DNA from 4 places in the Janthinobacterium pasteuri genome. Region 2 is predicted to be linked to each of the others. Evidence: predicted binding sites of a transcription regulator. Region 2 holds the regulator's gene; each other region holds the start of a gene.
The links. Region 2 encodes LexA, which represses DNA repair genes until DNA is damaged. Its sites were predicted from a motif close to ACTGTATNNNNATACAGT; they were not measured.

Region 1 (7,851 bases), on a different contig from region 2:
AGGATGTCAGGGAAAACCTTTTCCAATTTTCTGACGCCTTCATCACTCTCGAAATGGTCGAGGGAGAGATAGGCTATTCGCCCAGGCAACATCTTGAATATAAATGCTTCTTTCTTTTCAATATCGGCATGCCCCGACCTGGCGATGACTTCAATACGCTCAAGACCGGCCATATTGCGCAAGCCAAGCGTGATCGGCCTGTCCGCATCGCCCGACAGGAGCTGATAACCATACGTGCGCAATTGACGGTCCTGCTCCGTTGAACTGCTCACCAAGGGCAAAATGTATTGTTTCGCATAGTCCTGAACCGGCATGCCATCGATGCTGAGCACTTCATCGCCAACTGCAAGCCTGGCCTTCAGCGCAGGACTATAAATTGCCTCTATGACTACTTTGTTGTCCAGCATGGCCGTGCGCAACGGTGGCCGGGCATACAATTTCTTGCTGAGTTCTGGCGGCGCATAAATATTCGTGTGGCCATCCCTGAGCAAGGGCGCCAGTTGCGACAGCACGCGGTAATATTCTTCCGTCGTTCCGGCTGCGATCACCTTGCCCAGGTATTCCAGGTAGACCTTATTCCAGTCGAGCTCCGGCACGTTGTCGAAATGGACGAAACTTTCCCTGACCTGGTGCCAAAATTGCGAAAGCCCCGCCACCCGCTCCTCGACGCTCAAGGTGGCGGCGTAGGGATACGCGGCCTCGGATGGCCATAGCTGACTGGGGATAGCGGCAACGGACAGTATCTTTTGCACGCGTGGGTCATTTGCCATCTTTGCCAGGCCGGGCCTGTCTTTCATTACTTTCAGCAGTATCGGCGTCCAGCCTATGTCGTTGATTTCCTGCAAGGTCTTGACCACCTTGTCTTGCTGCTTCAGTTTGCCATACGTTTCGGCCAGGTCCAGCCTCAGATTAAATCCGCAAAATTTCACATAAATATTACCCGCCGCCAGATCACGGACCTCCGGCCTGTCCAGATAGATAAGGATGGCTTCCAGCGCCTGCGCATATTTTTTCAGCGCTGCCTGGTCATCCCTGGCATTGACAATGATGTTGAAAGCGGCTTTCCGCAGAAACTGCACCTGCTCGTAGCTTGCCATCGCAGTATGCGGAGGCGGCTGTTGAGCGGCATGCGTCGGATTCCAACACGACATGAGTCCCAATACCAGCAGCAACAACAGTTTCATATTTTCCCAAAGATATCGTAACGTTCGCTGGCCTGGCATCTTGCATCCATCACACAAGATGCAGGCAGGCGCTCTGTCCATAAACAGGATGTGCATCTTACAGGAGCAAACAGTGTCAATTATCTCCGTTTGTCACGGGAAGCCGAGCGCAAAACAGGCAGGCAAGGCGCGCAGGAACGGTTCCCCCGCTCAGCCAAACAAGCCATGCAAAAACCAGCGCGGCGCGGCGCCTTCGCCGCTGCCGGCGATGCGTTCGCGGTAGACCCAGTAATGGGCGTGGTCGAGGCCTTCGGCGATGAAATAATCGCGCGCCTGCGACTGGCCCCACCAGCCTGCCTCGATGCGCTCGGCCACGGACACCATTTTCAGGGGCGAGCCATAGAAGGGCCGGTGTTCGCGCATCAAGAGCGCAATGGGCTGGGCCAGCAGCCAGCCGGGACGGGGCATGCCGGGCAAGCCGGGCGGCAAGTCGGGTAGCGCGCTTCTTGAAACGGGCTTGGCCGGCAACGGCAGCCACTGGTTGGCCGCTTCGGGGCGGTAATCGGCGCGTGGCACTGCCTGCAAGACATTCTCGGCACCCAGGCGCGCCACCAGCAATTCCATCAGGCGCTGGCGCTCCTGCGGCGTGCCGCCCGGCTCGGGAAACAGGCTCTCGCTGGGCGGCGCCATGGGCTGCACCTGCAGCGCTTCCAGGGTGAGACCGATCACGGGCGCCTCCAGCACCAGCTGCGCCAGGCGCTCCTTGAGCAAACGCAACAAGTGTTCATCGCGCCAGACGGCCTCGCCCAGGGCCAGCTCGATGACGGTGGGCGGGCGCGCCACCCTGCCCCGCTCGTGGGCCAGCAGCAGTTGTATGCGCTCGACAGCAAATTGCCGCGCACACAGCCAGCCCGTCATTTGCTGCAGCAGGCGGCGCGCGCCGAACAGCAGCGCGTCCGCGTGCTCCACGCGGTCGAACAACTCCAGGCTGGCGCGGAACGTGGGCGGCGCTTCGAGCCACAGATACAGTTCCGTGCTGTGGCCATGTGCGTCGTCAAGCATGTCCAGCAAGGCCCCGCCGCAGCGGCGCTGCAAGCCAGGCCGCGGCAGGTGGCGCAGCTGCCCCAGGGTGCGGCAGCCGATGCCCTCCAGCCAGTCCAGGTAGGGGCGCGCGGGTGGCAGCAAGGCGCACGGCAGGCGGTCGAGGCGGCGCACGAGACTGGCCATGCTTAATGTCCGGCCCCGGCGCGTACCGGCGCGCGCCAGCAGCCAGGCGCCCCGCGCCGTGGGGGCGCACGACAGCTGGGCCGTGTAGCCGAGTGTGCGCAAGCTGGCCGCGATTTGCCGGCACAGGGCGCGCACACCGCCAAACAGGCGCAGGCTGGCGCCCGCGTCGACCAGCAGGGTGGCTTCTTCGCCCTGCGCCACCAGCGGCGAGTATTGCAGCAGCGCCAGCGCCACCGCTTGCAGGGCTTGCGCTTCCAGCTCGTGCGAGCGTTCATGCAGGCGTGCCTGCGGCGCCAGCATCAGCGCGCCCGCGCGGCGCATGCCCGGCCGGATGCCAGCCGCCTGCGCCAGCGGCGACAGGAGCATCACTTGCTCCTGCTCCAGCACCACGCTCAGGCGGTCAGCCGACCAGCGCGGGCAAAACACTTCGAGCGGAAGCCGGGGCAGGCACAGGCCGATCCAGAGTCGCATGGCGTAGCAATAATGAAGGAGGTTGCAGGGGCAGGAACAGGGGCGCGTCGCGCTGCGGTCCCCGGCGCTTGATGAAGCCGATCTCGATGCCGCCTGCGGCCGGGCGCACGGACAGGCGCAGCGGCGCTGGCGACGCATCCTGCGCGCCGTGCAAGGGGCGCAGCATGCAAAACAGGGTGTTACCGCCTTGCGCGGCCAGGTGCAAGCGGCGCAGGCTGTCGGCGCGCACGTGCGACTGCCAGAACAGCAAGGCGCCGCAACTGCCGCTGCGCAAGATGTTTTCCGCCGCCCACAAGGCATCCTTGCTGCTGGCGCTCTTTAGCCACAGCAGCTGCGACGACGCCAGTCCCTGCGCGGCCAGGGCCAGCGCCTGCGGCGGATGGGGCGGCTGCAGCAGCACGATGGGCAAACCCGGCAGCTGCGCCAGCGCGGGCGCCAGCAAACGCAATTCGCCGCTGCCCGGCTGCTGCACCAGCAGATCGATGAGGCTGCCACTGGGCCAGCCGCCGCCGGGCAGTTGCGCGGACAGGGCGGCGAAGCCCGTGTCCAGGCAGCGCGTGGCACCCTGGCCCAGCTGCGATGCACGCCATAAAGAAGGGTGCAAGGCTTCCGGCGTGGCCATCAATTCGGAATGTTGCATAATTGAATATGAAGATAAGTACTGTATGCATATACAGTACTATCCAACCCTCCTTTTGGCAAGGCTTATCTGCTTATTCTCTGTGCATCGCCGCTGCCCGGGCCGCTTCGCCATGTCCGAAAAACCCCGTTTCTGGCATCGATTGCTGTACCATAAGCACTCTCCTTACCGCCTGGCAAAGTACCAGGCGGCTCCCTCCGTCCATAAGGAAACGCATTTGACCACCATCCAAATCATCAGCGCCATCGTCTTCGGCCTTGCGCTCATCCACACCTTCGCCGCCAAGTCGTTTGAAACCCTGGCGCAGCGCCACCCCCGTCATGCAGGCATGCTGCACTTGCTGGGCGAAGTGGAAGTCGTATTCGGCTTCTGGGCCTTCATTTTGATCATCATCATGGCCTTTGTCTCGGGCGGCGAGGCGGCCATCGAGTATGCCGAATCGCGCCAGTACACAGAACCGCTGTTCGTCTTTGTCGTCATGGTGGTAGCCGCCTCGCGCCCCGTGCTCGACGCCGTGCAGCGCCTGTTGAAAAGCGTGGCGCGCCTCATGCCGCTGCGCACGGAACTGGCCCTCGTCTGGCTGGGACTGGCGCTCGTGCCCCTGACGGGCTCGATGATCACGGAACCGGCCGCCATGACCCTGGCCGCGCTGATGCTGGCACCACAAATCTTCCGTCCGGGCATACCCGAATGGCTGAAATATGGCGCGCTGGGCGTGCTGTTCGTCAACGTGTCCATCGGCGGCACCCTGACCTCATACGCGGCGCCGCCCGTGCTGATGGTGGCCACCACGTGGAACTGGGACAGCGCCTTCATGGCCAGCCATTTCGGCTGGAAAGCGGCCATCGCCGTGCTGGTCAATGCCACGGGCGTGAGCATCCTGCTGCGCAAATACCTGCACAGCAACACGTCCGATATCAAGCCGAAAGCGGGTGACGTGGAAGCGCCGAAAGTGCCGCTGGCCGTCAGCGTCGTGCACATGATCGTGCTGGGCGGCGTGGTCGCCCTGGCGCACCATCCCGTGCTGTTCTTCGGCCTGTTCCTGTTCTTCCTCGGCTTCGTGCAGGCGTATGAGCGCTATCAAAGCCCGCTGATCCTGAAAGAGGGTTTATTGGTCGGCTTCTTCCTGGGCGGCCTGGTAGTACTGGGCGGCATGCAGCAATGGTGGCTGCAGCCCATCGTCTCGAGCCTGAAGCCGCTGGCCCTGTTCTTCGGCGCCCTGGGCTTGACGGCCATTACCGACAATGCGGCCCTCACTTACCTCGGTTCGCTGATCGTCGGCATGACGGACGAAGCGAAATACATGCTGGTGGCCGGCGCCGTGGCCGGTGGCGGCCTGACCGTCATCGCCAACGCGCCGAACCCGGCCGGCGTGGCACTGCTGCGCCGCGGCTTCCAGGATGAATCGATCGGCGCCGTCGGCCTGCTGGCCGGCGCCCTGCTGCCGACGGCCGTGGCGGCCCTGGCTTTCCTGGCTTTGTAGTCAGCGCAGTGCGGCGGCCAACCTGGCCGCCGCTTTAATCCCCTTCATACACGAGGAAGTGCAGCCGGTCATAAAACAGGCTGTAGGCATAGTCGAACGTGCCCACGCTGCGAAAACCCTTGTGCAGATACACTTGCAGCGCTTCGCTCTTTTCCCATACCGTCAGGGTGATGCGCGCACAGCCCTTGCGGCTGGCCAGGTCGCGGATTTCATGGAACATTTGCCGGAACAGGCCCTGCCCCCGGTATTTCTCGTCGATGGCCAGGCTGCTGACGAAACAGTCGTCGGCGCGCGCATGCGCTAGCACGAATGCGTCATACGCATCGTCGAGCGCCTTCATGTCATCGCGGTAATACGAGACGGCGCCGCAGGCATGGAACTCGGCCATCGTCGCAGCCGTGAAGAAGCCGATGAAACGCTCATCCTCGTCATGCAAGCCATGGATATGCGCCAGGTAGGGATCGATATTCTGCCGCCGCTGCAATTCGACAAATTGCAGATTGAGTTTATTGCCGAACGAGCAGTATTCGAGGTAGCTGGTGGCAAACAGCAGTTTCGCCATGCGGTTCTTCGCCTCGTCGTCCAGCAGTTCGCCCGCCACCAGCTTGAGCGGCGCATGCGACAGCAAGCCCGCCTGCACCTCATCGCCGGACGGAGCGGCATCGCCGACGGCCGGCATGCGGCTGCCGTGGCGGCCCACGGTGGGACGCCAGAAATTGCCGGCGGCAATATGCTGCGAACGGTGGGCCAGCAGGTAGCGGCAAAAGACGGCATTCACGCGGTCCAGCTGCGGGTCGTCCGACAGCACCGAGTAATAGTGAAAATGATCGATGTCCGCCCGCAGCTGGGCCGCATACGCCATGCGCGGCACTTCTTCGATGTCGAACACGTCGACGATGTCGGGCAGGCGCAATGGATCGTCGAGTTGCCAGTCGATTTCATCGAGCCTGGCGACGCAGCGCGCATACGCACGCCGCTCCTCGTCGCTCAAGGGGATGTGCATGCCGGTAATGATATCGTCCAGCAGCCGCATGCCGCGGATGCCGCCCGTCACCGCTTCCCGCGCGCCGTCATACAGCACGCAATAGCGCTGGTAGAACTCGGCATGGCTGAGCAGGGTCACGCCCAGGTTCTTCTTCCATTCGGCATAGAACTGGCCAAACAGCTGCGCCTCGAATTGCGGGCAAGAACGGGGAATCTCCCCATCGATGCGCGCATAGGCGAGATTCACATTGCGCTGGATCACACGCAGCGCAGCATCGTTCTTCTTGGCGATCAGCATGCCCGTTTCATCGAGGAACAGATTCATCCAGCTGACATGCTGGCGCTCTTCGCTGTCACCGTCCTTGCGCTGGAAATAATCGGGCACTTCCGGCTTTATCAGGAAAATCGTCGCCGGATTATGCGGGATCGTATCGACATCCATATACATGCCGCCGTATTCGCACAGGATGAGGATGCGGAAATAATCGGACAAGGTGGCGAAGTAGCGCTGCGTATGCAGGGTATCGAGGATATCGAAGCGGGCCGGCGCAAAGTCCAGCGCCAGCGCGCGCAACGAGTTGATATGCAGGGTCGTGCCACCGATGGCGTAGCGCCCTATCGTGTAGCGCCCGGCGCCGCCCGTGGGGCTGAAGCGCGCGTCATCGCGCAATTGCTCCCCATCCCACACCCACAGGATCGAGACATACGGCGCGCCGCCGTTGTGCCGCACGTCGTCGAGCGCCGCGCCCCACTGCCCGATCGCCTCACAGGCGATGGCCGGCAACGGCCCGCCCATCCAGATGCGGTGCAGGTAGCGCTCGTCGTCGCCCAGTGCGCGCGTGGGGATGCAGCTCAGCGAGGAACAGCTTGCGGCATTGAAATGCGTAAAATTGACGGCGACGAAGCTGCGCAGGGCGGCGATGCCCGCCTGGTGCTCCACGGCCATTTGTTCCAGGTCGCTGCTGGCGGGCCGGACATCGGCCACGGTGATGTAATCGAGTTTCAGCCGGTGGATGCGAAACTCGTACTCCAGGTTGAAAATCTTTGCTTGATCGTGTTTCGATGCCAGGTCATCTATTTTCATGGGCGCACCATTTTCCGCAGGAGAGTGTCAATAATCGTCACAGGAGATAAAACAAGGTCGGGAACATGCGCATCGCTGCGCCATCAATGCCGGGCCAGCCGCACCTCGCCTTCCCGGCGCCCCGCCATGCCGCGCGTAAACACCAGCAGGCAGGCGGCGATGACCACGATGACGGGGATATTGAGCAGCGCATACGTTTCCAGCGCATAGCCGAAGCGCTGGCACAGCACGTTGTACAGCTGTAGCCAGGCGGACAAATAAATGCAGTACAGCAAGCTCATGGCAGCCGTCGTCAAGGTCATCGATTCCTTGCTGGCCGTAATCGCGCTGCGGATCAGGGCGCCATTGAACAGGCCGAAGCCGATGGAATAGACAAACATGCAGGCCGCAAACACATCGACGTGATGGCGGCCCGCGCCGGCGCCCAGCATGCCGGCGGCCGCGATCAGCCCGCCCAGGCGCAGCAGCTGCACGAGCGGGAAATCCTGCCGCAGGCGCTGGATGGCGATGCTGCTGAGCACAAAGCCGGACAAAATCACGCATTGCAGGGCGATATAGGTGGCATAGGAGGCGCCCATTTCCTGCAGCACGAAGATGGGCGAAAAGCCGATCCAGGCCGTCAGGGGCACGGTGGCCAGCCCGGCCGTGAACATGCCGAACATGAAACGCCCGTTGCTGAAAATGGCGACATAGCTGCGCACGATGGCGGCAAGGTTCAGGCGCGTGACCGCCGCCGCCGCGCGCGGCATGCTCTTGAACAGGCCCAGCAAGGACAGCAGCGCCAGCAGGCCAGAAAGGA
Region 2 (7,851 bases):
CGGCCAATGGAATATCAGTGCTGCTGAGCCTTAGTCGCCTTGGTAAAGCGCCAGGCCACCACTGTAATTGCCAAATTTGGTGTACTGCCCCATGAAGGTGAGGCGGATGCTGCCGATCGGACCGTTACGTTGTTTACCGATGATGATTTCGGCCGTTCCCTTGTCTGGCGAGTCGGGGTTATACACCTCATCACGGTAAATGAACAGGATCACGTCGGCATCCTGCTCAATAGCGCCCGATTCGCGCAAGTCCGACATCACGGGACGCTTGTTCGGGCGTTGCTCCAGCGAGCGGTTCAGCTGCGACAACGCGATCACAGGACAACCGAGTTCTTTCGCCAGCCCTTTCAATCCCCGTGAAATCTCGGAAATCTCCGTGGCGCGGTTATCGCCAGGGGAATTGGCCGACATCAGTTGCAGGTAATCGACGATGATCAGGCCCAGCTTGCCGCACTGACGCGACAAACGGCGCGAGCGCGCGCGCAACTCAATCGAGTTCAACGCGGGCGTTTCATCGATGTACAACTGCGCGTCGTTCATCTTTTGAATCGCATTCGTCAGGCGCGGCCAGTCTTCGTCGTTCAGGCGGCCCGTGCGCAGGCGGTGCTGGTCGAGCTGCCCGACGGAGCCGAGCATACGCATGGCCAGCTGGGCGCCGCCCATCTCCATCGAGAACACGGCCACGGGCAAGCCGCTGTCGATGGCCACGTTTTCACCGATGTTGACGGAAAACGCCGTCTTGCCCATCGAAGGACGGCCCGCCACGATCACCAGGTCGCCCGGCTGCAGACCGGAGGTCATGCGGTCGAGGTCGATGAAACCGGTGGGCACGCCCGTGATTTCACTCTGGTTGTCGCGGCTGTACAGCTCGTCGATACGCTCGACCACCTGCGTCAGCAGGGGCTGGATGGCGGTCCAGCCCTGGGCACCACGCGCGCCTTCTTCGGCGATGGCGAAGATCTTCGACTCGGCATCGTCAAGCATCTGCTTGACTTCCTTGCCTTGCGGGCTGAAGGCCGTGCCGGAGATATCGTCGGCGACGGTGATGAGTTTGCGCAGCACGCCGCGGTCGCGCACGATCTCGGCATAACGCCGGATGTTAGCGGCCGATGGCGTGTTTTGCGCCATGGCGTTCAGGTAAGCAAGTCCGCCCACATCATCGGCCTTGCCGAGCTGGGTCAGGGTTTCAAAAACAGTAATGACATCGGCTGGCCTGGAAGCGTTAATCATCTTGACGATTTGCTCGAAGATGATGCGATGGTCATAGCGATAGAAATCCTCCGCATGCATGAAGTCGGCGATGCGGTCATATGCTGCATTGTCACGCAGCAGACCACCGATAACGGATTGTTCTGCTTCGATCGAATGCGGCGGAATACGGAGGGAATCCAGTTGCGGATCAGAGGGGGCGTTCATGGCGCGAATTATACCCGCTTCGGCGTGCTGGCAAAAATAAAGGGCTGAAAATGAGCGAAAAAAAGGCCACAAAAAAGCCGGGCGAACCCGGCTTTTCATCGTGCGGTAGCGCTTGCGGGCCAGGCCCGCAGACGATTACGCGTTCGCGTCTGGAACGACAGCGATAACAACTTCCACGACCACGTCGGTGTGCAGGGCAACCGAAACGTTGTGCTCGCCAACGATCTTCAGCGGGCCGGTAGGCATGCGGATTTGTGCTTTTTCAACAGCAAAACCTTGCTTGGTCAGCGCTTCAGCGATGTCGAAGTTGGTGACGGAACCGAACAGACGGCCATCAACACCAGCTTTTTGAGCAACTTGAACGGTCAGACCGCTCAGTTTTTCGCCCTGGGCTTGCGATGCGGCCAGTTTGGCGGCAGCAGCTTTTTCCAGTTCGGCGCGCTTGACTTCGAATTCAGCCACAGCGGTTGCCGTAGCACGACGTGCCAGGCGTTGCGGGATCAGGAAGTTACGTGCGTAACCGTCTTTGACTTTGACGACTTCGCCGAGGTTACCGACGTTAACAACTTTTTCTAACAGAATGATTTGCATAGTTCTTCTCCAGGAATATCTGACCGATTAAGCGTGGTGCAGATCGGTGTATGGCAGCAGCGCGAGGAAGCGAGCGCGCTTGATTGCGGTGTCAACTTGGCGCTGGTAGTGCGCTTTGGTACCGGTCAGGCGTGCTGGCATGATCTTGCCGTTTTCTTGGACGAAGTCTTTCAGCGTGTCGACGTCTTTGTAGTCGACTTGCTCAACGTGAGCTGCGGTGAAGCGGCAGAACTTCTTGCGTTTGAACAACGGGTTTTGCTGTTTGCGTTTTTCTTTAAGCTTGAGCTTATTTTTGTCGAACTTTTTACCGAATGCCATGTCAGGCTCCTGTATCTAAAATGCGCTAGTCGGGGTGACTGCACTAAAATCAATGATGTGAAACACCAAACTCTTGCTGTTGCGGCTCTTCCTTGCCAGGAAACCCGTGAACTGATAGATCCCGCCCAAGCTTGCCTGGCTGAAGCGGCCTGATATTTCACCAGCGGCTAGCGCGGCAACATCAAACTCGGTCAAACGGGCAATTCCTGCTTCCATCTGCTGCGAACTGTGCTGCAATACTGCATTCACAATCGGCAACCCTGCCGGGGTATAGCGCAATATTTCGCGCTCGGCAATGATGGCGGTGACTTGTAGCTGGTTCAGCGCACGATCCTGGTCAAGAATTAAGCTGCTGCTGCGGCTGGAGCTGCTGCTGGTGCTTCGGTGCGGTGGCTTTTGGCCGCGTCTTCGCGTTGTACCGATTTCATCATCGGCGAAGGAGCTGTTTCAGCTTTCTTCATTTTAACGGTCAGGTGACGCAACACGGCATCATTGAATTTGAATGCTGTTTCCAACTCGACCAGGGTCTCGTTGTCGCATTCGATGTTCAGGCAGATGTAGTGTGCTTTAGGCAGCTTTTGGATCGAGTAAGCCATTTGACGGCGGCCCCAATCTTCCACGCGGTGAACCGAACCGCCGCGGGTGGTTACGCTGGCTTTGTAGCGTTCGATCATCGCGGGCACTTGCTCGCTTTGGTCCGGATGGACGATAAAGACTATTTCATAATGACGCATGCAAACTCCTTCAGGTCGGATTGATAATCGCCCACCCCGGCGTCAAGACGGGTGTGGGAAGGTCAGCCGAAGATTATAACCGCCTTTTGCAAACGTTTCAATGATTGCTTCAACAAGCGGCCCATGCACGGGGCTGGCCAGGCACTTTTTCCTCCGCATTCCAGTATTTCGCACGAAATTCGCGCAAATAAGGGAAATCCCCTTGCATAGTGGGCGATACTGTACAAAAATACAGACTGTTCATATAGACAGCATTTTAGTATGCACCCACCGCTCATGATCAAGCTGACAGCACGACAAGAACAAATCCTGAACCTGATCAAGGACGCGATTGAAAACACGGGCTTTCCCCCAACCCGTGCCGAAATCGCCAATGAACTGGGTTTCAAATCGGCCAATGCGGCCGAAGAACATTTGCAAGCCCTGGCCCGCAAGGGCGCGATCGAGATTTCGCCCGGCACCTCGCGCGGCATCCGCCTGATCGGTGCGGCGGCGACTGCGGCCGCCGAGGCGCTTGCATCGAAAGTGCCGGCAGCCCTGCTGATGTCGCTGCCGCTGATCGGCCGGGTAGCCGCCGGTTCGCCCATCTTGGCACAGGAAAACCTGGAAGCGAGCTACAACGTGGACCCGGCCCTGTTTTCGGCCAAGCCCGACTTCCTGCTGAAGGTGCGCGGCTGGTCCATGCGCGACGCCGGCATCATGGATGGCGATTTATTGGCCGTTAAAAAAGTCGACAGCGCCAAGAATGGCCAGATCGTCGTGGCCCGCATCGGCGACGAAGTCACCGTCAAGCGCTACAAGAAAACGGGTTCCGTCATCGAACTGCTGCCGGAAAACCCCGACTTCAAGGTCATTACCGTGTCGCCGGAAGATGAATTCGCACTGGAAGGACTTGCAGTGGGCTTGATGCGCAGCTGGCATTAAGCATTCAACGTAAAAAGGGCCGCAACAGCATGACTGTTGCGGCCCTTTTCATTTGCGCGGCTTGTTATACACCCAGTGCCTGGCGGAAATCCTCGAGCAGATCAACCTCATCCTCGATGCCGACGGACACGCGGATCAGGGACTCGGCAATGCCCATGCTGGCGCGGCGTTCGGCCCCCATCTCGTAAAAGATGGTGTGGGCGACGGGAATGACCAGGGTGCGCGTGTCGCCGAGGTTGCTCGCTGGAATGGCCAGGTTCAGGCGATTCAGGAAATCGAAGCAGTCGATGCCATCCTTCAATTCAAAGCTGAACAGGGAACCATAACTGCGGAACAAGTCCGTCGCCAGCGCGTGCTGCGCGTGCGACGCCAAGCCTGGATAATGCACGGCAGCCACACGCGGGTCCGCTTGCAGCATGGTGGTCAGCGCGAGGGCGTTCGAGCAGGTGCGGTCCATGCGCAAGGCCATGGTTTCCGCGCCGACGGCGATATGGTGCGCCGCCTCCGGGCCCAGCGAAGCGCCGAAGTCGCGCAAAGCCTTGGCGCGGATTTGCGCGATGCCCCACTGCGCGGGCGCCGCCTTTTTATAATTCTCGAAAATGTTCGGGTACTGCGTCCAGTCGAACACGCCCGTGTCCGTCAAGCTGCCGCCCAGCGCATTGCCGTGGCCGCCGATGGATTTCGTCAACGCGTTGACGACCAGGCCCGCACCCACCGCTTTCGGGCGGAACAGGTATGGCGTGGTCATGGTGTTGTCGACGATATACAAGATGCCACGCTCCTTGCACAGCGCGCCGATCTTCGCCAGGTCGGCGATCTGCGTGCGCGGATTGGCGATGGTTTCCACGAACACGATGCGCGTGGCCGGCGTGATGGCGGCGGCCACGTTGGCCACATCGGTGGCATCGACAAACGACACGCCAATACCCTGGCCCGTCACCGTTTGCCACAGGCTGTTGGTGTTGCCAAACAAAAAGGCCGACGACACCACATGGTCGCCCGCGCGCAGCAAGGATTGCACCACGGCGCCGATGGCGCCCATGCCGGTGGCAAAGCACAAGGTCGCCACGCCATCTTCCATCTTGTTGACCTTGTCTTCCAGCGCGGAAACGGTCGGATTGCCCTGGCGGCCATAGCGAAAGCCCGGCTCTTTGCCCTGGAACACGGAAGCGAGCTGGCGCGCGTCGCCATAGCCAAACGCGACGGAGGTGTGCACGGGCTTGTGCAGAGAGCCGTGCTCGATGCCCTTGCGGCGGTCGTTATGCAGGATGGTGGTGGTAAAGCCGTATTTTTTTTTATCGTTCATGATCGCAAGGCAAAAAAAGCCCGGCGCTAGCCGGGCAAGATAATTACGCTTCTGTCGTTGCCAGGTTCAGGTTCAGCTGGGAACGCGGCGTATCTTCTGGCGCTGCCGCCTTCGGATGGTGGCGCGCATATTCCAGGCGGTCCAGGTATTCCTGCGACACGTCACCCGTCACGTACACGCCATCGAAGCACGAAGCCTCGAAGTTCGTCAGTGCCGGATTGACGTCGGCAATCGCCTGCTTGAGCGCGCCGATATCCTGGTACACCAGGTAGTCGGCCGTGATTTCGCGGCACACTTCTTCCGTCGTACGGCCGTAAGCGATCAGTTCATCGCGTGTCGGCATGTCGATGCCGTACACGTTCGGGTAGATCACCGGTGGCGCGGCCGAGGCGAAGATGACCTTCGTCGCGCCCGCTTCGCGCGCCATCTGCACGATTTCACGGCTGGTGGTGCCGCGCACGATGGAATCGTCGACCAGCAACACCACTTTATCCTTGAATTCGGATGGAATCGCGTTGAGCTTCTGGCGCACGGATTTCTTGCGCGCCGCCTGGCCCGGCATGATGAAGGTACGGCCGATGTAGCGGTTCTTGATGAAGCCTTCGCGGTATTCCAGGTTCAGCGCCAGTGCCAGCTGAATGGCGGCCGGACGCGAGGAATCGGGAATCGGCATGACCACGTCGATATGCACGTCAGGCAATTCGGCACGGATCTTTTCCGCCAGGTATTCGCCCATTTTCAGGCGCGTGGCGTACACCGAGGCGCCGTCGATGACGGAATCGGGACGGGCCAGGTAGACGAATTCGAACACGCAGGGATTCAGGCTGGCATTGTCGGCGCACTGGGCGCTGTGCAATTTCTTGTCGGCATCGATGAAGACGGCTTCGCCGGGACCGATATCGCGCACGAAGCGGAAGCCCATGCCTTCCAGGGCCACGGATTCGGAGGCGATCAGGTATTCAGGACCCAGCTCCGTTTCATTAATGCCCAGGCACAGCGGACGGATGCCGTGCGGGTCGCGGAAGGCCAGCAAGCCTACGCCGGCGATTTGCGCGACGGCAGCGTAACCGCCCTTGACGCGGCGGTTCAGCACGGTGACAGCCTTGAAGATGGCTTCCGGGTCCAGATTCAGGCCCGTCGTCGCTTCCTGGATTTCATGCGCCAGCACATTGAGCAGCACTTCCGAATCGGAATCGGTATTGATGTGGCGGCGGTCGTTCTTGAACATTTCCTGTTTCAACTGTTCCCAGTTGGTCAGGTTGCCATTGTGCGCCAGGGTGATGCCGAACGGCGCATTCACATAAAACGGCTGTGCTTCCTCTTCGCTCGACGAACCGGCCGTCGGGTAGCGGCAATGGCCGATGCCCGTCGTGCCTTGCAGCGAACGCATGTTGCGCGTACGGAAGACGTCACGCACGAGGCCATTGGCTTTGTGCATGGAAAACATACTGCTGTGATTGGTCGCAATCCCTGCCGCGTCCTGACCGCGATGTTGCAAGAGCAACAATGCATCATAGAGCAATTGATTGACAGGTTGATGGGAAACGACGCCGACGATGCCACACATGGTGTGCTCCTAAACTGTGCTACTGATTTTAAAAAAATTCAAAATTTCACATGCTGCGCGTAAGCGGCAGGCAGATAAGGCTTGATGGCACGCGCGCCCTGCTCCGCGAGCGGGCTGAGCAGCGCATTTTTCCAGAATGGCTGCTGCGGTATGGAAGTCATGCCACACAAGATGACGGCGGTCAGCACGATCACAAGACCCCGCGCCACACCGAACAGGCTGCCCAGGGTGCGGTCGGCCAGGCTCAGGCCCGTCACCTTGACCAGTGCATCGACTGTCATGGACAGTAATCCCATCAAAATGCGCACGCCGATGAACAGCACCACGAAGGCTAGCAACAGGCGGACGGCTTCGCCCGGCACGGCTTCCGGCAGGAATTTCGCCAGGGTGGCGCCATACGCGTTGGCAATGACGAATGCCACGATCCAGCTGACCAATGACAGTATTTCCTTGACCAGGCCGCGCATCATGCTGATCAGCACGGAAGTCACCAGCACAAACAGCACCAGATAATCGAAGATCGTCACGCGCGTTCAACCTTGCAACATCACGCCGGTACCAGGCTGCCGCCCAGGCCCAGCTTTTGCAGCTTGGCGCGGGTCTTTTCGGCATCTTCGCGGTTGCCGAACGGCCCCACGCGCACGCGGATACGCTCGCCCGCCGGGCTGGAGACTTTCTGCGTATAGGATTTGATGCCCGCTTCGCGCAGCTTGTCCTGCAATTCATCGACCTTGTCCTGCGTCGCCAGGGCTGCCACCTGCACCACGAACTTGCCGCTGCCGGCGTCGTGTGCCTTGTCTTGTGCTTTCTCCTGTGGCTTGTCCAGTGGCTTGCCTTCCAGAATCGCCATGGCGCGCGCCGCATCGTCGGCAGATTGCGCTGGCTTGGCAGGCTTAGTCTCAGGCTTGACTTCCGGCTTTACCTCATGCTTCGGTTCAGGCTTCGGTTCCGGCTTGGTTTCGTGCTTCGGCTCGGGTTTTGCTTCCACCTTGACT
Region 3 (7,851 bases), on a different contig from region 2:
ACTGGCCTGCAGGGTATCCTTCACTTCACACAGCGTAATCAGTTGCTCTGGCCGCTCGCCTGGCTTGGCGGGCACGTTCATTGTGGTCATGCTTGTCTGAAACCGCGTGCCGGGAGATAAACTCGCCGGCAGCGGCAGTGACAGGCTGGAGGTCGCCAGATAGCTGTTGCTGACATCATTCTTCTCTGCGGCCCGCAACTGAAACAGGCCCGCAACTTGCAAGCGCTGCATGGTAAAGGTGCTGTAATGCTCGCTCGTGACGACCAGGCCATCGCGCTCGCGCAATTCATGATCGACCACCGTGTCCACATCAGGTTGACCGGGCGTGGTGGACTGCTGGGAAAAACGCAGCGTCTTGAAGCGCGGTCGCCAGACGGGCGCCGCCGCCAGGGCCGCTTGCGTGACAGCCAGCACCTCCCGCGGCAGCGGCGCACTGTCAAACGCGCCCGCGGCATTCGGGGCCGCCGGATACTCGCTGGCATCGATGTCGGGACGCGCCTCGCGCAGCAGGGCGGCGTCGACACCGCCCTGCAGCGAACAGCCGACGCGCACCACGCCTTGCAGCTCTTCGTGCGGCTCGATCAGGAACACGCGTTCGACCTTGTCCCGTCCGGCCGCCACGCCGGAGGCGGAAGCAAACGCCTGCCACGGCCCGCCAGGCAGGCGCACGTCGGAACGCACATACGCGCCATCATCGGCGCGCATGCGCCGGGCATCGTGGATCAGGGGCAGCAGTTGCCGGTACACCGCGTCGGCCTTGCCGGCCATCAGGAAGCCCCAGCTGTAATAGCGGCCCAGGCTGCCCAAATCCGACACTTCATCCGTATAGCCAAGCAAGGTCAAGCCGCCTGCGCGCAAGGGAGTGGCAAACAGGATGCTGCCGGCCTTGGTCTGATAACGGTTGGGAACCTTGATCCAGCTGGTATCGCCGCGCGTGGCCAGCGGCACGCTGCCGGCCAGAGCCGCGCTGTCCTGGTGCAAGCTGCGGAAAAAAGAGGCATCGCAAGCGCTCAGCTCGCGCAGGGTAGTGTCGGATAGTTGCCCCTGGGCGGAAGCCACCTGCGTGGCCCCGAGGATAAGGACGGCGCAACAGCGCTGGAAATACTTGTGCATGAGTAAATGTAGAAATAATCAATATCAGGATAGTAACGATATCACAGTAATATTATTTCCACGTGGAAAATTCCTGCGGAATGTCGACGGTGCTTGTCCAATGTAAAACGGCCCGCTGGGCAATGCCAGCGGGCCGTCCGTCACGCATGGATGCTTGTACTTACGCCGTCGCTTCACCGCCCAAAGCTTCGACTACGTCGGCCATCAGCTTGGCGAGCTCGCCCGTCATCAGCATCACGTCGCCGTCGAAACGCTCTTCGTCATTCTTCGTGCTCGATTCCGTTTCCTTGATCACGTCCAGCGGCTTGACGCTCTTGATGGCCAGCGATTCCGTCAGCACGAACGAGATCTTGTCATTCCACGTCATGGCCAGGCGCGTGCACTGCTTGCCGGCGGCGATGTGGCGGCGCACGTCGTCCGCTTCCAGGGTGTGGCGCACGTAGCGCACGGTGGCCTTGCTTTCGCCCGTGGCGCGCAATTCCGTGTCCATGTCCACCGTGAAGCCGGCAGGCGCATCGTCGGCCTGCAGCCATTCCGTCATCACCGCCACGGGCGAGCGCTGCACGCGCAGGCTTTCCAGCGGCAGTTTGTCGACGGCTTTCAACAGCAGCTTGATGACTTCATCGGCTTTTGCCGGGCTGGCGGCATCGACCACCAGCCAGCCATTGACGGGGTCGATCCAGGTCCAGACGTTGCTGCGGATGCTGAAGGCGCGCGGCAGCAGCTCGTCGGCCACGCGTTCCTTCAATTCTTTCATGGCTTTCTTGCCAGGCGCAAAGCCTTGCGCTTCTTCCATCTCGGCAGCGCGGGCCTTGGCCACCTGGTTGATGACGGTCGCTGGCAACAGTTTCTTTTCCGTGCCCAGCAAGATCAGCATTTGCTTGTTGACCACGTGGACCAGGCCACCGTTCGGGCGTGGCGTATCCCAGCCCTGGCGCATCAGATCCATGCTGGTCGCCGGCGTAAATTTGTTCGAGGACAAGGCCTCTTCCAGTTGTTCTGGCGTATAAGCCCATGGTGCGGGCAGGCGGTAAATCTGAAGATTCTTGAACCACATAGTTTTTGTCTTCCGTTTGTTTCAGTAGTGCCAGGGGAACGCCATTCTACACTTTCGACACAGGAATGCCGTCAAAAGCGCGGACTGGCGCGATGCTTATAATCAACAGGGAATGCCGCTACAGGGCGGGAAACAGCTCCGCCTGGGCTGGCGCCTGCCGCGTCACCACGGCCGGATCGCACAAGGTCGAGATGCGCACGCCCAGCAGGCGGATTTTCTTTTCAAATGGCACGCGCCGCAGGCAATCGCGGCTGGCGCGCAGGATGGCGGCGGCGTCCGCCGTGGCGCTGGGCAGGGTGATATCGCGCGTGACGGTGCTGAAATCCTCGAAGCGCAGCTTGATGCCCACCGTACGCCCCGCCAGCGACTGCTTGTCGAGGTCGCCCGCCACGCGCGTGCACAGGCTTTCCAGCTTTTCCGACAGGGTGGCGCGGTCGCGCACCACCTGCAAGTCGCGCTCAAACGTCGTTTCGCGGCTGACGGACTTGGTTTCCCTGCTCGTCTGCACGGGCCGCTCATCGATGCCCAGCGCCGCCTGGCGCAGCCAGCCCGTGTACAGGTCGCCGAACTGCGTACGCAGCATGGCCAGGTCGGCTTGCGCCAGTTCACCGATGCTGACGATGCCCAGCGCTTCCAGCTTGGCCGTGGCCTTCGGGCCGATGCCGTTGATCTTTTTTGCCGGCAAGGGCCACACGCGCGTTTCAACATCCTCGGGCGACAAAATGGTGAGTCCGTCGGGCTTTTCCAGGTCGGAACAGATTTTTGCCAGCAATTTGTTGGGCGCCAGGCCGACCGAGCACGACAGGCCCGTCGCCTCGAACACGGCCGCCTTCAGGCGCGCCGCCATGGCCGGCGCCTGCTCGCCGTATTCGGTGAGGTCGATATAGATTTCATCGATGCCCACGTTCTGGATGATGGGGCACAGATGGGCCACGGCTTGCTTGAAGCGGGCCGAATACTCGCGGTAAGCCTCGAAATCGGCGGGCAACAGGATGCTGTCCGGCGCCAATTTCGCTGCCTTCATGATGCCCATGGCGGAAAACACGCCAAACTTGCGCGCCGCATAGGTCGAGGTGGTGACGACACCGCGCCCCACGTAGTCGCGCATGCGCGCAAATTGCCGCGTGCCATCCTCCTGCAGCACCGGTTGCTGCAGCCGGCCGCCGCCGATGACGACGGCTTCGCCGCGCAATTCGGGATATTTCAACAGTTCCACGGAGGCAAAGAAGGCATCCATGTCCAGGTGGGCGATCCAGCGGCGGGCTTCAGGCAAGGCAGGGGCAGATGTGGTCAAGGACACCTCGCGGCAGGATGCAGATGAATACTGTAATTATATACAGTATCGCTGGAAATCCCCATGGATGCAAGTTGAAACGCATGAGCACGGCGGTTGCTTTTCTCAATAGCAAGATTACAATCCTGACACAACTATTCAAAGGAGTTGCCTTGTCTATAGCACATCAAGCTTTGCGCCATCTGGCCGTCTGCTCATCCATCGTGCTGTCCACGCTGGCGCCATCCGCGCTCGCCGCCGATACCGCGCCCGTCGCCGCCAGAACAGCCTGGCAGGAAACGCGCCACGGCACCGTCGTCACGGACGACTACCGCTGGCTGCAAAAGAAGACCGATCCTGCCGTCATCGACTACCTGAATGCGGAAAATGCCTACACGGCCGCCGTCACGGCCCCGATCCAGCCGCTGGCCGACAAGGTGGCTGCGGAAGTCAAGGGCCGCATGCAGGAAGTCGACCTGTCCGTGCCTGCGCGCCAGGGTAACTTTTACTATTACACGCGCACGGAAGCGGGCAAGCAATACCCGCTTCACTGCCGCCGCCCTGTCGGTGCGCATGGCGCCTACGATGCGCAGGCGGTCGAAGAAATCCTGCTGGACCAGAATCAATTGGCCGAAGGCCACAAATTCTTTGCCGTGCGCGCGTTTGCCATCAGCCCGAATGAACAATTGCTGGCCTACACCACCGACACGACGGGTTTCCGCCAGTACGAGCTGCATGTCAAGGATTTGAAGACGGGCAAGCTGCTGCTTGATACCATGCCACGCGTGACATCGCTGGCCTGGGCGGCGGATAACGCCACCCTGATGCTGGCCCAGGAAGACGCCACCACCAAACGCTCGGACCGCCTGTTCCGCCTGGCCCTGGGCGGCACGCCGCAGCAGGTCTACCACGAGCCGGTGGAGCAGTTCGCCATCAATGTGGGTCGCACGCAGGACAAACGCTACTTTGTGCTGACCTCGGGCAGCACGGATACCAGCGAAGTGCTGCTATTGCCAACGAACAAGCCGGAAGGCAGTTTCCAGAGCGTGCTCAAGCGTGAAAAGGGCCACCGCTACGGCGTCGAACACCGCGACGGCCAGCTATACATTCTCACCAACAAGGAGGCGAAGAATTTCCGCGTCGTCAGCGCACCGCTGTCTGCGCCGCAGCCGAAAAATTGGAAACCCGTCGTTGCGCACAACAAGGACGCGGTGATCCAGTCCATCGACGTGTTCCAGGGCTACCTGGTGGTGATGGAAAAGGCGCGCGCACTGAACCGCGCGCGCATCTATGATTTTGCGCAAAAGAACTGGAAAACCGTGCAGTTCGACGACCCCGTCTACCTGGCCACGGCGGCCGGCACGCCCGAATTTAACGCCACGCAATTTCGCATGTCGTACCAGTCGCCCGTCACGCCGCCTACCGTCATCGATGTCAGCATGAAGGATGGCAAGCGCACGGTGCTGAAACAGCAGGAAATTGTCGGCGGCTTTGACGGCAGCCGCTACACCACGCAGCGCCTGTGGGTAACAGCGCGCGATGGCGTGCAGGTGCCGCTGTGGGTCGTCTACAAGAAGGGCGTCAAGCTCGACGGTTCCGCGCCGCTGCTGCTGTACTCGTACGGCTCGTATGGCATTTCCACGGAAGCCACTTTCTCCATCAGCCGCATCAGCCTGCTGGAGCGGGGCGTCATCTATGCGCAGGCGCATATCCGCGGCGGCACCGACATGGGCGAAGCCTGGCATGAAGACGGCATGCTGATGAAGAAGAAAAACACCTTCAATGACTTCATCGACAGCGCCGACTACCTGGTGCGCGAAAAATGGACGAGTCCGAACCGCCTCATCATCCAGGGCGGCAGCGCCGGTGGCCTCTTGATGGGCGCCGTCGTCAACATGCGTCCCGAACTGTTCCACGCCGTGCACGCGGCCGTACCGTTCGTCGATGTGATGAACACCATGATGGACGCCAGCCTGCCCCTGACGACGGGCGAATACCTGGAATGGGGCGACCCGAACCAGAAGGCAGCCTACGACTACATGCTCAGCTACTCGCCCTACGACAACATTACGCGCAAGAATTATCCAGCCATGCTGGTGACGACGGGCCTCAACGACAGCCAGGTGATGTACTGGGAACCGGCCAAGTATGTGGCCAAGCTGCGCGCGTATAAGACGGACAGCAATCCCCTGCTGCTGAAAACAAATATGGGCGCCGGCCACGGTGGCGCTTCCGGCCGCTACAACGCCATCGCCGAGAACGCATTTAATATGGCGTGGATGCTTTCCCAATGGAACATCACGGAATAATGTGAAAAAAGCGCTTGCACAAGGATTTACGTCGTCCTATAATAGCGCCTCTTCCAGACGTGGTGACAAACGTCGGGATGGTTTTCTGAGACAAGCAACGGGTGCTTAGCTCAGTTGGTAGAGCGGCGCCCTTACAAGGCGTAGGTCGGGAGTTCGAGCCTCTCAGCACCCACCAAATCAGAAAACTGTCCAGTGCTTCATGGATCAGCAATACAGATCATACGAGCTTGGAGTGGTAGTTCAGTTGGTTAGAATACCGGCCTGTCACGTCGGGGGTCGCGGGTTCGAGTCCCGTCCGCTCCGCCAATAAAAGAAAAGCCCTTTGGTTCTCTGAACCGAAGGGCTTTTCCCATTTCAGAAGCAAAAAACACGTCAGCACTCCCTTCCATGAACATTTTTGCGCTTTTCAGCAAAAAAACTGCTTTTAGCCCCCAAGAATAGTTGCACAAGCGGGAAAGCGCCCCCTATAATAGTGCCTCTTCCAGACGTGGTGACAAACGTCGGGATAGTTTTCTGGGTATGCGGGTGCTTAGCTCAGTTGGTAGAGCGGCGCCCTTACAAGGCGTAGGTCGGGAGTTCGAGCCTCTCAGCACCCACCACCAATACAGAAAATTATCCAGTGCTTCATGGATCAGCAACACAGATCATACGAGCTTGGAGTGGTAGTTCAGTTGGTTAGAATACCGGCCTGTCACGTCGGGGGTCGCGGGTTCGAGTCCCGTCCGCTCCGCCAATAAAAGAAAAGCCCTTTGGTTCTCTGAACCGAAGGGCTTTTCCCATTGTGGGGTCAGACCCTCAACACCGCCAACGTCAAGCTCAAAGCTAACTTGTCCGGGGGTCTGACCCCGGCTGTTAGAATCAGCGCTCGTCCTGACTCTGCAGCTCCTGCCTGATGCGCCTGCCCCCCAGTCTTTCCCCCTACCTCGTCCTGCGCTTGCGCCTGGCCCATCATGCTTTGCTGCAATTTGCCGCCAGCCTAAGGAGTTCCATGGAGATCTTCTTTTTCCTGGCCGGACCCGTCCTGCTGGGTCTGCTCAGCGTCATCGCCCTGCCTGGCTTTCTCGCCGCGAGCCTGCCCTGGCCCGCCGCCCTGGCTGTCGTGAGCGCGCAAGTCATGCTGACCTGCCTGCCCGTCTGGCTGCTGCGCAAACGGCTGTTGCCGGCTCCCGTCGCCGCCTGGCTGCGCCAGCTGCCCTTGCCGACGCGCTTGCGCTGGCAAGCCGACGTGGCCGTGGCCGGTTTGCTGATGCTGCCGCTGGGCCTCGCCTATGCCATCTCGACCACCATCTGGCTGCTGCAGTCGCCACCCTGGCTGCGCCCAATTGTCGCGCCCGGCATCGCCGCCACCATCGTCGCCTGGCTGCTGGCCTGGCTGCTGACGACGCTCATCATGGCGCAGCGCCTGCGCGCGCCACGCCCAGCACAAAGGGCGCGCCCGCCAACGATGAGCACCTATGTGCCGCAACGGCCCCGCTGGCGCACCGTGTTTCTGTGGCGCCAGTTGTTCTGGCTACCGTTTTGGCGCAAGGAAAATATGATTGGCATCCAGCAAAGCGTGCTGCTGGCCACGGCTGGCGCCAGCATGCTGGCCTGGCTGCTGCGTGCACCCCTGGTGCCCGCGCCGCTGCTCGGTTTACTGGCCAGCGCCAGCCTGGTCATTGTGACGGACCGGGGCGACAAGGCCGTGCGCGAGCAGATCGGCTTGCTGCATCCATCACTGAACGCCTGGCCTCTGGCCAGCACGGCCTTGACACGCCTGGCTTGCGTAGTGAGCCTGCTGCCACCGTTTGCCGTGCTGCTGGCAGGCGCTGTCTTGCTGTACAACATTAACCCCGCCGCCTTGCAGCAGCGCGTCACCAGCGTGTATGCCCTCGCCGCCAGTGCGGCCTTGCTGGCCATCGTCGGCCTGCCCCGCCTGACGGCGCGCGGACGCGTCGTCCTCGTCGTGCTGTCCATCCTTGCCTTGAGCGCTATCGGAAGCGAATTATGGAATTGAATGCCTCTTCTCCCACCCTGCACATCGAGCACCTCGATTTTCACTTCCCGACGCACAGCGTCTTCCAGGGATTCAGCCAGCAATTCGGCCCTGGCATCACCTG
Region 4 (7,851 bases), on a different contig from region 2:
TCGCCACCACCTTGGGAATATTGTTCCTGGTAATGGCTTCCTTGACCGCCGCATTCGTCACGCTGGTGCTGTTAAACCAGCTCAGACTGCTGGAGCCGACCTGCAGCTCCATGCTCACCGTCTGGCCACCGATGCCGCTGCCCATGTCGCCCGCCAGGGTCAGCTCGATATTGCCCTTGTCGACTTTGGCGCTGGCTACTTCGCGCGTCGGGCTAAAGATGGGGATGATGCTGGGCACGGCCTGGGTGGGAGTGCTGCAAGCGGTCGCCAGGCCTCCGTTTTCCTGCACGCACAGGGCCACGGCTGTCTTCAGCGGCGCGGCCGCCGCCAGCACGTTGCTGACCTTGGCCCGCATCGTATAGTCGCCGTACTGGGGAATGGCCACGGCCGACAGGATGCCGGCGATGGCCACCACGATCATCAGTTCTATCAGGGTAAATCCGCTCTGCGCGCGCATCGTATCCTCCCATTGTGCATTGTGCGTGCCGTGCACGGTGCAAGCGCCATGCCAGCAGCGCGCCCGGGCAGCGGCGGTACACGTGGAAAGAAAAGTGACACATTTGGGCAGGTTCGGACCAGCGCCGTCGGCCCAGGCCGGGAAGCGGCCTGTCTTGCGGACAAAAAAAAGGAGCCGAAGCTCCTTTTTGTACTGCGTGAACCTGGCTGGAATTACAGCATGGCTTTCAGCAGACGCGCCATTTCCGACGGGTTTTTGGTCACGGTGATGCCGCAAGCTTCCATGATTTCCAGCTTGGCTTGTGCCGTATCGGCACCGCCCGAGATCAGCGCGCCGGCGTGGCCCATGCGCTTGCCTGGAGGAGCGGTCACGCCAGCGATGAAGCCAACGACCGGTTTTTTCATGTTGTCTTTGATCCAATACGCAGCATTGGCTTCGTCCGGACCGCCGATTTCGCCGATCATGATGACCGCGTCGGTATCTGGATCATCATTGAACATCTTCATGATGTCGATGTGCTTCAGACCGTTGATCGGGTCGCCGCCGATGCCGACTGCCGACGATTGGCCCAGGCCCAGTGCGGTCAGCTGACCCACTGCTTCATAGGTCAGAGTGCCCGAACGCGAAACCACGCCGATACGGCCCTTCTTGTGGATGTGACCTGGCATGATGCCGATCTTGATTTCGTCTGGCGTGATCAAGCCTGGGCAGTTAGGGCCCAGCAGCAAGGTTTTGCTGTTGGCTTTAGCCATGCGATCTTTCAAGGCCATCATGTCACGCACAGGAATGCCTTCGGTGATGCAAATGGCCAGATCCATTTCAGCTTCAACAGCTTCCCAGATCGCCGCTGCCGCGCCTGCTGGCGGCACGTAAATCACGGACACGTTGGCGCCGGTTTCTTTTTTCGCTTCGGTGACGTTAGCGAAAATAGGAATGCCTTCGAAGTCTTCGCCGGCTTTCTTCGGGTTCACGCCTGCCACGAAGGCAGCTTTGCCGTTCGCGTAGTCGCGGCAACCGCGGGTGTGGAACTGGCCGGTCTTGCCGGTGATCCCTTGGGTTACGACTTTGGTATCTTTATTGATCAGAATGGACATGTTGATTCCTTAATTAAGCTTGACCGGCAGCAGCGGCAACGACGCTCTTGGCTGCATCTTCCATGGTGTCGGCTGCGATGATAGGCAGACCGGAATCGGCCAGCATCTTCTTGCCCAGGTCTTCGTTGGTGCCCTTCATGCGCACGACCAGCGGTACGTTCAGCGAGACAGCTTTCACCGCGGCGATAACGCCTTCAGCGATCACGTCGCAACGCATGATGCCGCCGAAAATGTTCACCAGGATGGCTTTCAAGCCTGGGTTTTTCAGCATGATCTTGAACGCTTCGGTCACTTTTTCTGCCGTGGCACCGCCGCCGACGTCCAGGAAGTTGGCTGGCTCGCCGCCGAACAGCTTGATGGTGTCCATGGTGGCCATGGCCAGGCCGGCGCCGTTCACCAGGCAACCGATGTTGCCGTCGAGCGAAATGTAAGCCAGGTCGAATTTCGACGCTTCGATTTCAGCTGGATCTTCTTCGTCCAGATCGCGCAGGGCGACGATTTCCGGATGGCGGAACAGGGCGTTCGGGTCAAAGTTGAACTTGGCGTCCAGTGCGATGACTTTGCCGCTGCCGGTAACGATCAGCGGATTGATTTCGGCCAGCGAGCAGTCGGTTTCCCAGTACGCTTTGTACAGGCCTTGCAGGTTGACGCGGGCGTCGGCGATGGAACCGGCAGGCACGCCGATTTTGGTCGCGATGTCGTCTGCCTGGGCATCGGTCAGGCCAACACCTGGATCGATGGTGACGTGGTGGATCTTCTCTGGGTGGCTCTCGGCCACTTCTTCAATGTCCATGCCGCCTTCGGACGAAGCCATCAGGACGATTTTCTGGGTGACGCGATCGGTGACCAGCGAAACGTACAGTTCTTGTTTGATGTCGGCGCCTTCTTCCACCAGCAGGCGGTTGACTTTTTGGCCTTCGGCGCTGGTCTGATGCGTGATCAGCTGCATGCCCATGATCTGGTCGGCGTATTCCTTGACCTGTTCGATCGATTTCGCCACTTTCACGCCGCCGCCCTTGCCGCGGCCACCTGCGTGGATCTGCGCCTTGACGACCCATACCGGACCGCCCAGGGTTTCCGCAGCCTTGACGGCTTCGTCGACGGACATGCACGGAATACCGCGTGGTACCGTCACTCCATACTGCCGGAGGATTTCTTTGGCTTGATACTCATGGATTTTCATGCTGGCTTCCCTTCTGATACTGATTTGTAAAAATACGGTTAGTGGTGCAAAAAAAACAGGAAAAACAGCGCCGGGGTCACGCTTTGGCTACCCAGCGCGGGTAATACTGTGTAACCGCCCCGCCATCGGTGCGCAGGGCGTGGCATTTGTCGAGTTGAAACGGCTTTTCATGCGGCAAATCAGCATTCTCACCGTCGCGGGTCGACCAGACATCGCCGGCAAATGCCTGAACCGTCGCAGTCGGCAAGACTTGCGCCAATTCGGTCAAATGGGTACAGCCGGCGATTCCCGCCAGGCGCTGTTTCAAGTCGCGGCGGAAATTCTTCAATAAATTCAGACCGATCAGCGCGCTGTAAGCGGGGCCGATGGTATCGCAAAAACCGGGATAGGGTACGGAATCGGAGGCAGCTTCGGCCTCGACGATGGTCAGTTCGCGATCGACGGTAATGCGTAAGTGGAGGTCATGCAGGGGAGTGCCGGCGGGACGGGGGCCGGAGGCCAGCATCGCGTCATGGCTTTTGATATCGGTGATACGGGCGTCAATATCCCACAGGCCGTCGTCGCGCATATACGCTTGGACGTCGATAACGCGGGAGTGCCGTAGGGCGCGCCGGGATACGGGAGTTGACAGGGGCATAAGACCGATGCCGCTTGCGCGGCCATAATTTAGTAAGCAGCCATGTGCATAAAGCACGCCGTTCGCAGCTTCTACGAACAGCAACCGCACCTGCGGCGCCGCAAAAACCCTAAAAGTGTAGCACATTGGGCGCTGGTTGCGCCGCAACATAATTTTTCATTGCTTCGATAAAAACATTTCAAAGTATAAAAAATGCACATGGAAATTGATGCTGTTATCACTCACGGTGATGATAGATATGGCCGACACGTGCCGCGAAATACCGCAACTGACCGCGCCTGCCCGGCAGACGGCAGCACAGGCAGGCCCGGCGCCACGCAGCGCAACAATATGCCATCCAGGGACAAACGGCTGACAAGGAAAGTGAACTTACCAGTAAAACAATGATCCGCAGCGAGGCTGGCTTGCAGGCAAGGCACAGGGCAGCCATCAACTGTTGCAGAAGGAACACAGCGGAGCCACGGTGGGCAAGCCCGCGCGCAGGTCTGACCTTTGGCCAGCGGGACGTACCTTGGCGCGTGTCTAGTCGTCCTCGGGCTCCAGGCCTTTCAAGGCCACCTGCACGGCGCGCTGCGAAAAGCCCCGCTGCATCAGGAAGCGCACCTGCTTGTTGCGCTGTTCGGCATCCTGCGCCACTTCACCGAATTTGCGACGCCACACTTCGCAGGCGCGCGCGGTCTCGCCTTCGGCCAGGCCCGCCTTGAGTTCCTGCAGCGCTTCACCGCCTATGCCATGGCTTTGCAATTCCGCCATGATGCGGCTATTGCCGAAACGGGCCGAGCGGCGGTGAATCAGCGATTCGGAAAAGCGCTCCTGCGACAGCCAGTTGGCTTGCTCCAGGCTGTCGAGCAAGGCTTCCACGTCGTCACCTTCCTGCGCATGGCGCTGCAGCTTGCGCCGCAATTCCATCCGGCTGTGTTCGCGCATCGACAGAAAGCGTAGCGCCCTGCCCTTCAGGCTTAGTTGTACTGCAGCCATACACCCACCTTGTCTTTCATTCCACGATCACAGCACCCAAACACAATCGCCGCCCGGCGCAACAGCGCGGGACGGCGATCATGGTCACACCTTGCCAGACACCATCCGCAAGCGCGAATGATGGCTGACGGCAGCTTACTCGGCAGCCTTGGCTTCCGCCTTGGCAGCCTTGTCGGCGGCTTTATCCGCTTTTTCCGGCTTTTCAGCAGCCAGCGGTGGCAATTCGCGCACGCCCAGCGAAGCGCGGACCTTGTTTTCGATCTCGCGTGCCAGCGCCGGACGCTCTTGCAGGAAGGCACGGGCATTGTCCTTGCCCTGGCCGATGCGTTCGCCGTTGTAGCTGTACCACGAACCGGATTTTTCCACGATCTTGGCATCCGAGCCCAGATCCAGGATTTCGCCTTCGCGCGAGGTGCCGGCGCCGTACAGGATGTCGAAGTGCGCTTCCTTGAACGGTGGCGCGATCTTGTTCTTGACGACCTTGACTTTGGTTTCGTTGCCGATCACTTCATCGCCGGACTTGATCGAGCCGGTGCGGCGGATATCCAGGCGCACGGAGGCGTAGAATTTCAGCGCATTGCCGCCCGTGGTCGTTTCCGGGCTGCCGAACATCACGCCGATCTTCATGCGGATCTGGTTGATGAAGATGACCAGGGTATTCGTGCGGTTGATGGAACCGGTCAATTTACGCAAGGCTTGCGACATCAAACGCGCTTGCAAACCTGGCAGGGAATCGCCCATGTCGCCTTCGATCTCGGCGCGTGGCGTCAGTGCGGCCACGGAGTCGATGACCACCAGGTCGACGCTGCCCGAACGCACGAGGGCGTCACAGATTTCCAGCGCCTGCTCGCCCGTGTCCGGTTGCGAGATCAGCAATTCGTGCAGGTTCACGCCCAGCTTTTGCGCGTAACCGACGTCGAGCGCATGCTCAGCATCGATAAAGGCGCAAGTACCGCCCAGTTTTTGCATTTCAGCAATGGTTTGCAGGGTCAGCGTGGTTTTACCCGACGATTCCGGACCGTAGATTTCCACCACGCGGCCGCGCGGCAAACCGCCCACGCCCAGCGCGATATCGAGGCCGAGCGAACCGGTCGACACGACTTGCACTTCTTCGATCGCCGCGCTGGCATCCATGCGCATGACCGAACCTTTGCCAAACTGCTTCTCGATCTGCGCCAGTGCAGCGGCGAGCGCCTTGGCTTTTTCCGATGCGGGTACTACAGCTTTTTTATCGTCCATATGTTCTTTCAGCCGTTCTACAGTTGCAGATCCATTTGAATCCTGCAGCCTGCGATAGCGCCAGTGGGTTAAATTCTTTACACAGACAGTACTGTATAAAAAAACAGTGATCAATGCAAGCGGAACGTGGATTTGTTTTGAAACTGATCAATACAACCCTGGTTTTTCACAAAAACTCGCTACCTTGCGGAAAATGAAACACAATACAAGCTTCTACCGCCGCAAGCATAGGAAGTGCACCATGCGTATTTTACTTGCCGAAGATGACAGCGTGCTGGCCGATGGCCTGACCCGCTCGCTGCGCCAGTCCGGTTATGCGATCGACTACGTCAAGACCGGCCAGGAGGCCGATACGGCCCTGTCCACCCAGGAGTTCGACCTGCTGATCCTCGACCTGGGCCTGCCCAAGATGTCTGGCCTGGAGGTGCTGCGCCGCCTGCGCGCGCGCGCCTCGCTGCTGCCGGTGCTGATCCTGACGGCCGCCGATTCCATCGAACAACGCGTGAATGGCCTCGACCTGGGTGCCGATGATTATATGGCCAAGCCGTTCGCGCTGTCGGAACTGGAGGCAAGAGTGCGCGCCCTGACCCGCCGCGGCGCCGGCGGCGGCGCCACCGTCATCAAGCACGGCCCGCTCAGCTACGACCAGGTGGGGCGCAGCGCCTACATCAACGACCAGATGCTCGACCTGTCGGCGCGCGAACTGGGCTTGCTGGAAATCCTGCTGGGCCGCACCGGCCGCCTTGTCTCGAAAGAGCAGCTGGTCGACCACCTGTGCGAATGGGGCGAAGAAGTGTCGAACAACGCCATCGAAGTGTATGTGCATCGACTGCGCAAGAAGATCGAGGTGGGCGGCGTGCGCATCGCCACCGTACGCGGCCTCGGCTATTGCCTGGAAAAATACTCGGAAGCGGCGCGCCTGAACGCCGAAGCGGGCGAGTCGGCAGGCCCGGCCAGCGGACCCGCCACCAAGTGAAGGCGCGCGAGGTGCCGGCGGACGAGGCGGACGACGACGACTGGTTCGAGCCGCCCACCACGGAGCAGGATGACACCATCGAGCATTCGCTGTTTGGCGAAATCCTCGACTGGATGCTGGCGCCCTTGCTGCTGCTGTGGCCGATGAGCATCGCCATCACCTATCTGGTGGCCAAGGGCATCGCCAATCAACCGTTCGACCATGCGCTGGAAGACAGCGTGACGGTGCTGACGCAGCAGGTCAAGCAGGCCGACGGCGCGATGCTGCGCCGCGTGCCGGACAAGAACAGCAGCGGCCGCGACTTCCTGCGCGGCGACGATGTCGACACCCTGTATTACCTGGTGGTGGGCGGGCACGGCGAATACTTGGATGGCGACCGCGACTTGCCGCCGCCGCAAGACCCCGACAAATACCGCAGCGGCATGGTGCTGTTTCGCAACGACACCATCCACGGCACGCCCGTGCGCGTGGCGTTCAGCTATCTCGACATGCCGTCCAGCACCGACGACGAACCGCGCCGCACGCTGGTGCAAGTGGCCGAGACGCTGGAAAAGCGCGCCCAGCTGGCCAATGAAATCATCAAGGGCGTGATCTTGCCGCAGTTCATCATCCTGCCCGTGATCCTGGCCCTGGTCTGGTTTGCCCTGGCGCGCGGCCTGTCGCCGTTGGCGCAATTGCAGGAACGCATACGCGCGCGGCCGCCCGACGATCTCTCCCCCATCGAATCGGGCCAGGTGCCCGAGGAAATCACGCCACTGGTCGGCTCGCTCAACGAAATGCTGGCGCGACTATCTCTGTCGATCGACATGCAGAAACGCTTCATCGCCGATGCCGCGCACCAGATGAAGACACCGCTGGCCGGCATGCGCATGCAATCCGAGCTGGCCCTGCGCCAGACCGACCACGACGAAATTCACCGCTCGCTGCTGCAGCTGGCGAAAAGTTCGGAAGCGGCCACGCGCCTGGTGAACCAGCTGCTGGCCCTGGCGCGCGCAGAAAACCAGCCGCAAGCGGGCACGACGTTCGAACCGATCGAGCTGAGCGAACTGGCGCGTGGCGTGGTGCAGGACTGGGTGCAAGCCTCGTTTGCCCAGCATATCGACCTGGGCTTCGAACAGCCAGCGTATTCGATCATGATTTCCGGCAATGCCATGATGCTGCGTGAACTGCTGAGTAATCTGATCGACAATGCCCTGCGTTACACGCCGGCCGGCGGCAGCGTCACGGTGCGCGTGCGCAGCACCCTGGAACTGGCCATCCTGGAGGTGGAAGATACGGGCCCCGGCA

Region 1: imuA (translesion DNA synthesis-associated protein ImuA) is a predicted target of LexA. The motif match lies at 3,522-3,539, and genes of this name have one in related genera.
Region 3: dinB (DNA polymerase IV) is a predicted target of LexA. The motif match lies at 3,494-3,511, and genes of this name have one in related genera.
Region 4: recA (recombinase RecA) is a predicted target of LexA. The motif match lies at 5,679-5,696, and genes of this name have one in related genera.

The regions. Positions count from the first base shown of each region.
Region 1 is NZ_JBNYXS010000012.1:127,802-135,652, reverse strand. It holds gene ACQ4WN_RS14315 (S41 family peptidase) at 1-1,184, opposite strand, end outside; gene ACQ4WN_RS14310 (Y-family DNA polymerase) at 1,374-2,861, opposite strand; gene imuA (translesion DNA synthesis-associated protein ImuA) at 2,791-3,501, opposite strand; gene ACQ4WN_RS14300 (putative Na+/H+ antiporter) at 3,719-4,984, shown strand; gene ACQ4WN_RS14295 (GNAT family N-acetyltransferase) at 5,019-7,052, opposite strand; gene ACQ4WN_RS14290 (MFS transporter) at 7,136-7,851, opposite strand, start outside.
Region 2 is NZ_JBNYXS010000021.1:102,078-109,928, reverse strand. It holds gene ACQ4WN_RS20025 (replicative DNA helicase) at 31-1,416, opposite strand; gene rplI (50S ribosomal protein L9) at 1,552-2,007, opposite strand; gene rpsR (30S ribosomal protein S18) at 2,035-2,325, opposite strand; gene priB (primosomal replication protein N) at 2,341-2,649, opposite strand; gene rpsF (30S ribosomal protein S6) at 2,670-3,059, opposite strand; gene lexA (transcriptional repressor LexA) at 3,336-3,983, shown strand; gene ACQ4WN_RS19995 (cystathionine gamma-synthase family protein) at 4,048-5,289, opposite strand; gene purF (amidophosphoribosyltransferase) at 5,333-6,856, opposite strand; gene ACQ4WN_RS19985 (CvpA family protein) at 6,895-7,383, opposite strand; gene ACQ4WN_RS19980 (SPOR domain-containing protein) at 7,404-7,851, opposite strand, start outside.
Region 3 is NZ_JBNYXS010000006.1:126,116-133,966, reverse strand. It holds gene ACQ4WN_RS08745 (hypothetical protein) at 1-1,113, opposite strand, end outside; gene ACQ4WN_RS08740 (recombination-associated protein RdgC) at 1,274-2,170, opposite strand; gene dinB (DNA polymerase IV) at 2,289-3,443, opposite strand; gene ACQ4WN_RS08730 (S9 family peptidase) at 3,617-5,752, shown strand; tRNA gene ACQ4WN_RS08725 (tRNA-Val) at 5,852-5,927, shown strand; tRNA gene ACQ4WN_RS08720 (tRNA-Asp) at 5,982-6,058, shown strand; tRNA gene ACQ4WN_RS08715 (tRNA-Val) at 6,276-6,351, shown strand; tRNA gene ACQ4WN_RS08710 (tRNA-Asp) at 6,409-6,485, shown strand; gene ACQ4WN_RS08705 (hypothetical protein) at 6,741-7,748, shown strand; gene ACQ4WN_RS08700 (ATP-binding cassette domain-containing protein) at 7,739-7,851, shown strand, end outside.
Region 4 is NZ_JBNYXS010000004.1:220,725-228,575, reverse strand. It holds gene ACQ4WN_RS06740 (pilin) at 1-457, opposite strand, end outside; gene sucD (succinate--CoA ligase subunit alpha) at 670-1,551, opposite strand; gene sucC (ADP-forming succinate--CoA ligase subunit beta) at 1,565-2,734, opposite strand; gene ACQ4WN_RS06725 (DUF2889 domain-containing protein) at 2,811-3,371, opposite strand; gene recX (recombination regulator RecX) at 3,894-4,349, opposite strand; gene recA (recombinase RecA) at 4,485-5,588, opposite strand; gene ACQ4WN_RS06710 (response regulator) at 5,830-6,564, shown strand; gene ACQ4WN_RS06705 (sensor histidine kinase) at 6,561-7,851, shown strand, end outside.